Regions from separate parts of the Vallitalea pronyensis genome, predicted to be linked through region 2. Evidence: riboswitches for the same ligand, from Rfam matches in the RefSeq annotation. Region 2 holds a riboswitch; each other region holds the start of a gene.
What was found. A riboswitch is a leader RNA that binds a small molecule or an ion and turns the genes downstream of it on or off. The one in region 2 is predicted to bind thiamine pyrophosphate.
Positions count from the first base shown of each region.

Region 1: linked by a shared signal. The riboswitch ahead of thiS (sulfur carrier protein ThiS) and the one ahead of thiW (energy coupling factor transporter S component ThiW) in region 2 are both predicted to bind thiamine pyrophosphate.
Region 3: linked by a shared signal. The riboswitch ahead of HZI73_RS19635 (energy-coupled thiamine transporter ThiT) and the one ahead of thiW (energy coupling factor transporter S component ThiW) in region 2 are both predicted to bind thiamine pyrophosphate.

Region 1 covers NZ_CP058649.1:3,398,919-3,402,204, forward strand. Annotated here, with positions in the region: gene HZI73_RS14335 (class I SAM-dependent methyltransferase) at 1-548, shown strand, start outside; gene HZI73_RS26880 (nitrous oxide-stimulated promoter family protein) at 577-894, shown strand; TPP riboswitch at 1,027-1,135, shown strand; gene thiS (sulfur carrier protein ThiS) at 1,411-1,605, shown strand; gene thiF (sulfur carrier protein ThiS adenylyltransferase ThiF) at 1,607-2,407, shown strand; gene HZI73_RS14355 (thiazole synthase) at 2,452-3,231, shown strand; gene thiH (2-iminoacetate synthase ThiH) at 3,228-3,286, shown strand, end outside.
Region 2 covers NZ_CP058649.1:3,281,124-3,284,409, reverse strand. Annotated here, with positions in the region: gene thiM (hydroxyethylthiazole kinase) at 1-566, opposite strand, end outside; gene thiD (bifunctional hydroxymethylpyrimidine kinase/phosphomethylpyrimidine kinase) at 559-1,350, opposite strand; gene thiW (energy coupling factor transporter S component ThiW) at 1,347-1,850, opposite strand; TPP riboswitch at 2,047-2,156, opposite strand; gene HZI73_RS13765 (DUF2785 domain-containing protein) at 2,334-3,170, shown strand.
Region 3 covers NZ_CP058649.1:4,726,791-4,730,076, reverse strand. Annotated here, with positions in the region: gene HZI73_RS19650 (TetR/AcrR family transcriptional regulator) at 1-101, shown strand, start outside; gene HZI73_RS19645 (hypothetical protein) at 309-896, shown strand; gene HZI73_RS19640 (SDR family NAD(P)-dependent oxidoreductase) at 963-1,829, shown strand; TPP riboswitch at 1,879-1,976, shown strand; gene HZI73_RS19635 (energy-coupled thiamine transporter ThiT) at 2,031-2,702, shown strand; gene HZI73_RS19630 (hypothetical protein) at 2,931-3,212, shown strand.

The sequences.
Region 1 (3,286 bases), 120 kb from region 2:
ATATTGCCACAGGAAGAGGTATGCTCCTCACGTATCTGGCTCAATATCTTTCACCGGATACACATTTTGTATGTGTGGATCTTAGCCATGAGGTTTTGAAGTATGACCGATTAAAGGTTAAGAACATTAACCCTGCATTGCGTGTGAACTATATTGCCTGTGACGCCACGAGTTTGCCTTTTCTGAGACAAGCCTTTGATTTATCAGTATCTTTTTTTGGTATCACCAATATGGGAAATGCTATAGCACAAGGTATAACGGATGCTGTTCGTGTATCCAAAGAAGGCCTCATCAATGCAGGTATTGTTATCAAAGATGATAACCCTAAATTAGATGACGTGAATCAATATCTTCAAGATAATCAACTGGACATGTCAGTAGATTTTGCCACAGAGACCCGTTGCCGAGAACTACATGAAGGAAAAGGACAGTATAACGTTGTGGAAGAGAAGGTCTTTGAAAGCATCGCACAACCCAGTGATTTGGATTTGATTCCAATTGAAGGTGAATGGTTTAGTATTAACCTCTACCATACTACGGCTAAATAAAACAGGTTACATGGAGTAAGAAGAAGCTATGGATGCTATACAGGTTAAAAAGAAAACCTTACAAGCTATGACAAAGATGTATTGTCAACGTAAACATGTTATGCATACAGATATGGATTTGTGCCCTGTTTGCCACACATTTATGACTTACGCTGTTGAGCGGCTAGATAACTGTCCTAAAGCCAGTAAAATGAACTGTAAAGCTTGTAACATACATTGTTATGATTCCTACATGCAAAGCTACGTAAAAGGCATTATGCGGTATTCTGGTAAGCACATGCTCTATCGGCATCCCATACTTACGTGCCATTATCTGTACAATAAAACAATAGCAAGTCTATTTTGAAAACATGTTTCATTCACTAAAAAAGGTTGCCTTTTATCAAACAAAGCTGTATAATGAATAAGAAATTGCTATCCATAAAATTATAGCTTTTGAAAAAAATAAGTATTTGATAATGATTTAAAAACTTCATACTGTTAAAACTAGGGGAGGTTGTACTGACAATCTGAGAAAGAAATGTTATTTCTGACCCTTATAACCTGATATGGGTAATGCCAACGTAGGAAAGCATCAAAATCATGAACCACAGTATATTTGGTTACAAATAAGCACAATGAGGATATCTTTGTACCTCCTGTTATAAAGCCTATTTGTCTCTGGAATGCTATGTTTTTTGTTTTGATAACAGGATAGAAATTAATGACCAGTGATAACGTCTTGGAGCTTACCTTTAGGTAAGCTTTTTTTGATGATTAAAATTATTGTTCTTGTTATCATTTGTATGGATAACTTAGTCCATACAAAAATCCACGAAGCATTATCACAATCAGGGAAACTAAAATAAAAGAAGGTGAATAAATGCTAGTTAACGGTAAAGAAATCTCCTTAGAATCTGGCATAACAATTGATCACATGCTGGAAGTATTAAGTCTTGACAAGGACAAAGTTGTTGTGGAAATTAACATGGAGATTATTCAAAAATCGAATTACACAACCAGGGCAATTAACCATGACGATAAAATAGAAATTGTCCGATTCGTAGGTGGTGGGTAAAATGAAAATTGTGGTCAATGAAAAAAATTGCTTTGTACCCCATCATGCATCAGCGTATGCTGTGAGAGATATGATTAAGAATGATGCAGACATTATCATTGTTAATGGTCATGTCATCCATAAGGATATCACCCTAAAAGCCAAAGATACCGTCACCCTTATAAAAAGAGGTGAGAAACCCAAAAAACGTGCGTTAGAGGCTTTGCTGGTTGCAAGACATACACCTGGCGTGCACGAAAGAATAAAAAATGCCTGTGTTGGAATCGCAGGATTAGGTGGCTTAGGGTCCCATGCTGCTGTTTCCTTAGCACGATTAGGTATAGGAAAATTAATCTTAATCGATTATGATGTTGTTGAACCCAGCAATCTCAATCGACAGCACTATTTTTTAAAGCATATTGGTATGAAAAAAACATCTGCCTTAAAGGACATACTTGAACAGATAAATCCTTTTGTTAAAATCGTTACAAAGGATGTATGCTTAGATCAAACAAACATTGCCATGTGTTTTCGAGAACCAGATATCGTCATTGAAGCCTTTGATCATCCAGAATCCAAGGCAGTATTAGTCAATACGTTGCTTTCAGAACATAAAACAGTAGTAGCAGCTTCTGGGGTTGCTGGCTATTTCTCTAACAATACCATCACGACAAAACGGGTGATGAAAAACCTATACGTTATAGGTGATGGTGTATCAGAAGCAAAGATAGGCAGTGGATTAATGGCCCCTAGAGTGGCTATTGCTGCAAATCATCAAGCCAATATGGTGTTAAGATTAATCCTTGGCGAAAGGCATACATAAGTTTTGAAGAATCATTGTTAAATCAATCATAAGGAGTGATCGTAGTGAATCAATTAGTCATTGGAGGTAAGACATTACAGAGTCGATTACTAATCGGCACTGGTAAATTTCCAGATAAAAAAATAGTACCAGAAGTTGTAGAAGCAAGTGGAACACAGGTGGTTACCATGGCATTAAGAAGAGTGGATTTGGATTCAAAAGAAGATAATCTTCTGGACTATATTCCGAAGCATTGCACATTACTACCCAATACTTCTGGAGCCCGTAATGCAGATGAAGCCGTACGCATTGCACGTTTAGCAAGAACCATGGGTTGTGGTAATTGGGTAAAAATAGAGGTTATTTCAGATAATAAGTATTTGCTTCCCGATAACATGGAAACAGTAAGGGCAACAGAAATATTAGCTAAAGAAGGGTTTGTGGTCTTGCCTTATATGAACCCAGATCTCATGAGCGCTAAGAGGCTTGTGGATGCTGGGGCAGCAACAGTCATGCCTTTAGGAGCGCCAATCGGTACAAACAGAGGCATTAGAACCAAAGAATTAATCCAAATCATCATTGAAGAAATTGATATCCCAGTTGTTGTTGATGCTGGTATAGGAAGACCATCTGAAGCAGCAGAAGCCATGGAAATGGGGGCAGATGCCGTACTTGTTAATACGGCCATAGCAACAGCCAACAGTCCTGTTCATATGGGAAAAGCCTTCCATCTAGCTGTACAAGCTGGAAGGCTAGCATATGAGGCTCAATTAGGTAGACAAAGTACTTATGGGAACGCATCTTCTCCTCTTACTGGGTTTTTGTACGAAGGAGTTAACTCATGAGCTTTTATCACGTTTATCAGACCATAAGGGATGATGATTTTTATCCTATGCATGA
Region 2 (3,286 bases):
GGCGTATCTCCCTTAACGATTGCCACTTTTGAAGCAGAACATACCATGTCGTCTTTTCCCGTTATGGCTACAACAGCATTGTATCTCTTGGCTACTGCCACACCAATGTCAGTTAATTCTGTTTGTTCTAATGCTTCACCATCTACCCCTTTTGCTTGTGTTGTCAATCCAAGTATCGCTTTTATTTCTGAGCCATTACCTTTAATAATATCCACATGAAATGTTTCTAATATATCCATAATCATCTTTTTACGGTAGGAGGTTGCCGCTACACCTACAGGGTCAATGATAACAGGTATATGATGCCTATTGGCAATGGCAATGGCATCATGTATAGCAGTTACTTTATCTGAAGTAATGGTCCCAATGTTAATGACTAAACACTGGCACTGCCTAGTAATCTCTTCTAGCTCTTCCACAGCTTCAGCCATAATGGGACTTCCCCCAAAAGCTAGCGTCATATTTGCCATATCATTCACTGTCACATAATTGGTGATATAGTGAATAAGCGGTTTTTCTGTACTTTCATAGATTTTTTTATAGATTTCTTGATCGGTATTATTCATTATATACTCCTTTCGGAAAATGCTTAATGGGTCCATCTCCACTGCCTATTGAAAAACCACCTTGAATGGCTTTGCTGATGTAGCTTTTAGCTCGTTGAATAGCCACATGTGAAGGATACCCTATACTCCAGTTAGCTGCTATAGCAGAAGATAAAGCACACCCTGTACCATGGGTGTTCGTATTAGGGATACGTTCATGTTCATAGCTTATAAAATCATAACCATTATAATAAATGTCCGTGGCTGTATCTTTCAAGTGACCACCTTTCACCAAGACATTCTTTGGCCCCTGTTTGTGTAAGCGTATACAAGCTTTTTTCATATCGTCTATGTTCTTAATAGGCATCTTGGTGATGAGTTCAGCTTCTAATATATTGGGTGTAATCATATGGCATATGGGAAAAAGCTCTTCAACCATCATGGTGATTGCATCGCCTTTTAAGAGGATTCTGCCAGTGGTCGATACCATAACAGGGTCTAACACAATAGGAGGCATGGTATACTTTTTTAAAGTATTTAACACTGCATGAACGATACGCTTATTATATAGCATACCTATTTTGACGCTGCCTACCTGAATGTCACTAAAAATAGCATCAATCTGTTTCTCTATGGTCAAAGGGTCAAGCCCTTGAATATGAGACACGCGTACTGTATTTTGTGCCGTAATAGCTGTAATCACACTCATACCGTACACACCATGGGCTGCAAAAGTTTTTAAGTCTCCCTGTATCCCTGCACCTCCACTACTATCAGAACCAGCTATTGTTAAAGCTGTTTTCATGATAAGTATCTCTCTTTCGCCAAAACAATTCTTTTGATACCCGTTAATTGGAATATGCATACAGCTAATACTGCTCCTACAAAAGAACTGATCATAAAGGGTATAATAAAAGCAAATAGAGTTGCTTCTTTTCCCATGAAGAGATTCGCTACAGGAGTAGCAACCATCGCTCCTATAACACCGGTTCCAATGCATTCACCTAAAGCGGCTAAATAGGTTTTGCCATATCGCATGTAGAGTAAACTAGCAAGAAGTGCACCAAATAGACTGCCAGGAAAAGCAAACAACGTACCCATACCAAGGAGATTACGTAGCAGGGATACGGTAAACGCTTGACCAACAGCGTACACTGGTCCTAAAAGAATAGCTGATATCACATTAATTAAATGTTGCCATGGATAACATTTTGTAAGCCCAATGGGAACATGATAAGGACTTAAAATGACACCTAAGGCTACTAAAATACCTGTTAAAGCGAGTTTATGCGTATTAAGTTTCATGAGATTCATCCTTTCTGTTTTTTGCACCAAAAATCAAGGTAGTCACCTTCTGCGCATACCTTACAGGTGGAAAACTTATAGGCTATGTAAAATGGATGATTGGATGTGCTCGTCACTTCTTTTGATAACAACATGACATGTAGGAGAACTTTTCCAATAGAAAAAGCAATCCGAAAGGATTGCCTTAATATCATCAAGTATATGTTATAAGCTTCCCTCCGCTGGTATTAACCAGATCAGGTTTATAGGGTCAAAGAATATGGTTCTTAATCTCAGCTGGCAACACCAGCACCCCTAGCAAAAAATATGCAATTATTGTATCGCTATCATCATAGCATAGTTTACTTGATTAATCAAGACATATTTACTCATCCGTTTTTACCATTTTATAACATGATTATTGTATTCGTATTACCCTGACAGGACGTTGTCAAGGTTCATAAAGTATAATGATATTACGATAATGTGATTAGGAGGGTTAAAATGAATGAAACAACTTTAAAAGAACTGTTACAGCAAATGAAATTAAGAGAATGGACTTTACTGGATAATATGGATCCCAATACCTTTGTACTTCATATAATGAAGCATATTGGGTCAACTGATCCAGAATTAAGGGACCATCTTATTTTACCGTGCCTCTTAACAATCATTGAACGTAAGGCATTAACGAATAAACAATTAATTGCGCTACTGGATTTATGTTTAAGTAAAGACCATCTTTTTTATGAACATGGTTTAGCTGAGAATGACGGTGTCTTTAACCGGTCTTTTACCGTACTTATTATTGGTGGTATTTTGAATTATCATTTAACACATAATCAGCAATTATTAAGTCAAGAACTTGTCATTCATGTGTATACGTCATTGGTCAACTACATAGAGAATGAAAAAGATACACGTGGATATGATCCTGTAAAAGGATGGGCAGATGCTACTGGACATTGGGCTTTGACATTTGATTATTTAATGGAATGTTCCTCCATTGGTGGTATACAATTAAAAGAATCCTTAGACTTAACGAAACGCCTGGTATGTCATAATAAGCTTGTGTTTATTAATAATGAGGATGATCGCTTCACCACGGTAGTCGTTAATATTATTGAAAGAGATATTATTTGTGAAGCTGATCTCATTCAATGGATAAGTAGTTTTGAAACCATAACATTAGCTAAAGATTATTTAGATCGGTACAAACTATGTGTGAATCGAAAGAACTTCCTTATGAGTTTGTACTTTCGACTGTCTCACAAAAATCGAGTAAAACTCTGCAAAGAAATAGAAAAAGTCATCTTCTCTATTAACCCATATATCGTATAGTGAATGAATTTGCTTATACATTACTTTTATTAAAACCAAGTATTGATAAGTAAACAATAATGCATGAAATTAGTTTAAATTAGGATTATCTATACGCTGTTTTGCCTATAAATAAT
Region 3 (3,286 bases), 1.4 Mb from region 2:
ATGACATATTTTATGCTGATGGGGTGATGGTATTAGAAGAGACCCTTGAAAATCTAGACAATTATGTTGATTTTATGAAGCATGGGTTAGGTACATCATAAGAGAAATATAGCCTAAATATATAAAACTACCAGATTGGTAGTTTTTTTATGTATTTAAATATTTTATCATAAAGATTTGAAACTTTGTTGACAGTCAATAACAGTAATGTTATAATGTAAACCACAAGGTCTAGACCAAGTGGTTTATAAAGTTTAACCTTGTTAAAGTGTAAATAAGATGGCTAGTTATAATCTGAAAGGGTGAGTATGATGGGAAACAAAAAACGTAAAAAGTATGACTTGATTTTCGCGGTGGTTTTTGCACTGCTGACAGTGGTATTCTTAATTTTATTCGCTACAAATGATGCATTTTTTAACTGGGCGTTTGAACGTCACCACAATCAATTGAGCTGGTATATCCGACCCCTGTTTTTAATACCATTCTGCTATTTTGCTTATAAAAGAAGTTGGACGGGTATATCTGTTACTATTTTTTTACTGATGACTAGCATGTTCTGGTTCCCAGAGCCTGAATCATCAAGTGCATTAGTGGAACAATTTTTAGATATGGAAATGGAATACCTGATGGGCAGCTGGGGGATAGCTAAAATTCTCGTTACACTTATTATTCCAATATCTTTTATTGCTTTAGGTATGGCATTGTGGAAACGGAGTTTATGGATTGGTTTATCTGTTGTGGTGTTTATGACTGTAGGAAAAATGATATGGAGTGTTGTTGAAGGAGGGGAATCCGGCCAATCCATTTTTATTCCTGCAATCATAGGTTTACTCATTTGTATAGGCGTCATTTCTTTCGCATACAAAAAATTTGAAAAGAAAAAGAAGCAGTCTTGATTAGTAAGTAAGGCATTGGTACACACTAATAGAGATGGGTTTTGTCAATAAGGAGGCATGAAGAATATGGATAAAAAAATATGTTTAATTACAGGAGCAAATTCAGGTATTGGTAAAGCTGCGGCTATTCAAATGGCAGAAGCAGGCTATCATGTCATTCTGGCTTGTAGAAATGAACAAAAGGGAGAAAAGGCTTTGGAAGAAGTGAAACAATCACATGAAAACAATTCAGCTGAATTAATGCTTGTTGACATGTCTTTGCAATCTTCCATTAGGAAGATGGTCACTGGGTTCCTAGCAAAGTACGATACATTAGACGTACTTATCAGTAATGCAGCACTATTTGATATTACGCAAAAAAAGGCAGTGATGACCAAAGAAGGCATAGAAAAAATATGGGCGACCAATCATCTTGGGGCTGTATTATTAACTGAACTTCTATTGGAATCCATAAAAAGAAGTAACCAAGGTCGAATTATTACAATTGCTTCAAAGGGTTTAATTGTTCATCCCTCCATAAGCGTTGATTTTAAAGACCCAGAATTTCAGAGCCGGAAGTTCAATGTGTCAAAAGCATATTATCAATCTAAAATAGCTCAGGTGATGTACACCTATTGGCTTGCTGATAAATTAAAAGATACAAAGGTTACAGTTAACTGTATACGGGTAACAAATGTGAAAGTGGACATCAGTCGCTATCCTCATCTTTCTAAACTTGCAAAATTTGCATATGCTCTAAAAAGTAAAAAAGCCATTACCCCTGAGGAAATGGCAAGAACATACACCTATTTAGCTACCTCAGATGACGTGAGTGATGTGTCTGGTAAATATTTTGATGAGCATAATAAAATCGTCAATTCTTCAGCATACAGTACTAACGCTGATAATGTGCAAAAAGTGATGGATTTTACAATGAAGTATTTGGATATGTAAGTCCACTTGACAAATCCACCATAATGGTATACATTATGTATGAAAATAAAATATGTGCTAGGGGAGCCTTGGGCTGAGAAAGTAAAGTACTGACCCTTATAACCTGATTCGGATAATGCCGACGAAGGGAAGCGTTAAGTAATACATACAGTATGCTTTCAAACTCCATGATCCCTCCTAGATTTTAAGGAGGATTTTTTCATGTTAAAACAATTTCAAGACGCTATTGCAAGTGGCGATATCCAAGGTATCATTACATCTACACTAGGTCAGATTATTTTAGTTGCAATTGCCCTTATTCTTTTAATAGCTGTTGTGGCTTTAGGTAGTCGTTCTCGATCCATGAAAACAAAAGAGTTAGTGTATTCTGCAATTGCCATCGCAATAGCTGTAGCGTTGTCCTATGTGAAACTTGTAACCTTACCTCAGGGTGGTTCCATTACACTGTTTAGCATGCTTTTTATAGCTGTTATCGGTTATTGGTTTGGAACGGTACAAGGTATAATTTGCGGTATGACATATGGATTGCTACAACTTGCCCTTGGCGGCTGGGTCATGCATCCCATACAATTATTGCTGGATTATCCATTAGCTTTTGGTATGCTTGGATTTGCTGGACTTATGCGTAACACGCCAAATGGGTTAATGAAAGGTCTTATTCTTGGAGCATTTGGTCGATTTTTATGTCATTTTATTGCAGGGGTTGTTTTCTTTCAAAGTTATGCCATTGATTTAGGATTTGACCCGGTACCTTATTCAATCGGTTATAATCTTGCCTATATTGCTGGAGAAATATTCTTAACCCTTATTATCCTGATGGTGCCACAGGTTACGGACGTCTTTAAGCAGTTGAAAAAAATGGCATTGTCATAAGGTCAAGTCAAAGGTAATGTTGGAGACTAAAGTCTATTCCACTTATCGTATAATAGAATATGAGAACAAGGGTATAATAAGTAGAGATAGGTATAATCTCTACTTATTTTATATTAGCATGTGGAATAGAAGGCTTCATTTTGTCCATGATAAGAGGATTTTCATGCATGCAATAAGATAAGAAAAGATACCCTATAGGAATTGACAACATGGAAAGGATATGAAACGATGAAAGACATAAAAAGTTATCCGGCATCCAATAGCACAGACCCAAGGATAAGTGAAAATATTGAAAGCACAAATTTTAATGATCAAGATGGTGTGCCAGAAGGTATTATTGAAAAGCAACCAGAGCATCAACATGTAAGTCATGGGCATCCCTACATGGGTGATCTTACATCCCATGAAATTGGTATGATGGCCAAAACAGGTTCACTTAATGGTGAAATGTTCAAACGTATGGTATCCAATATAAGACAAGATTCAGAAGATGGACCAATCGAACCATAAGTATAAAGGGGCTGATATCATGGAAAGATGAAGCAGCCCTTTATCTTATCTACGGAATATTTTCGGGGTGAATA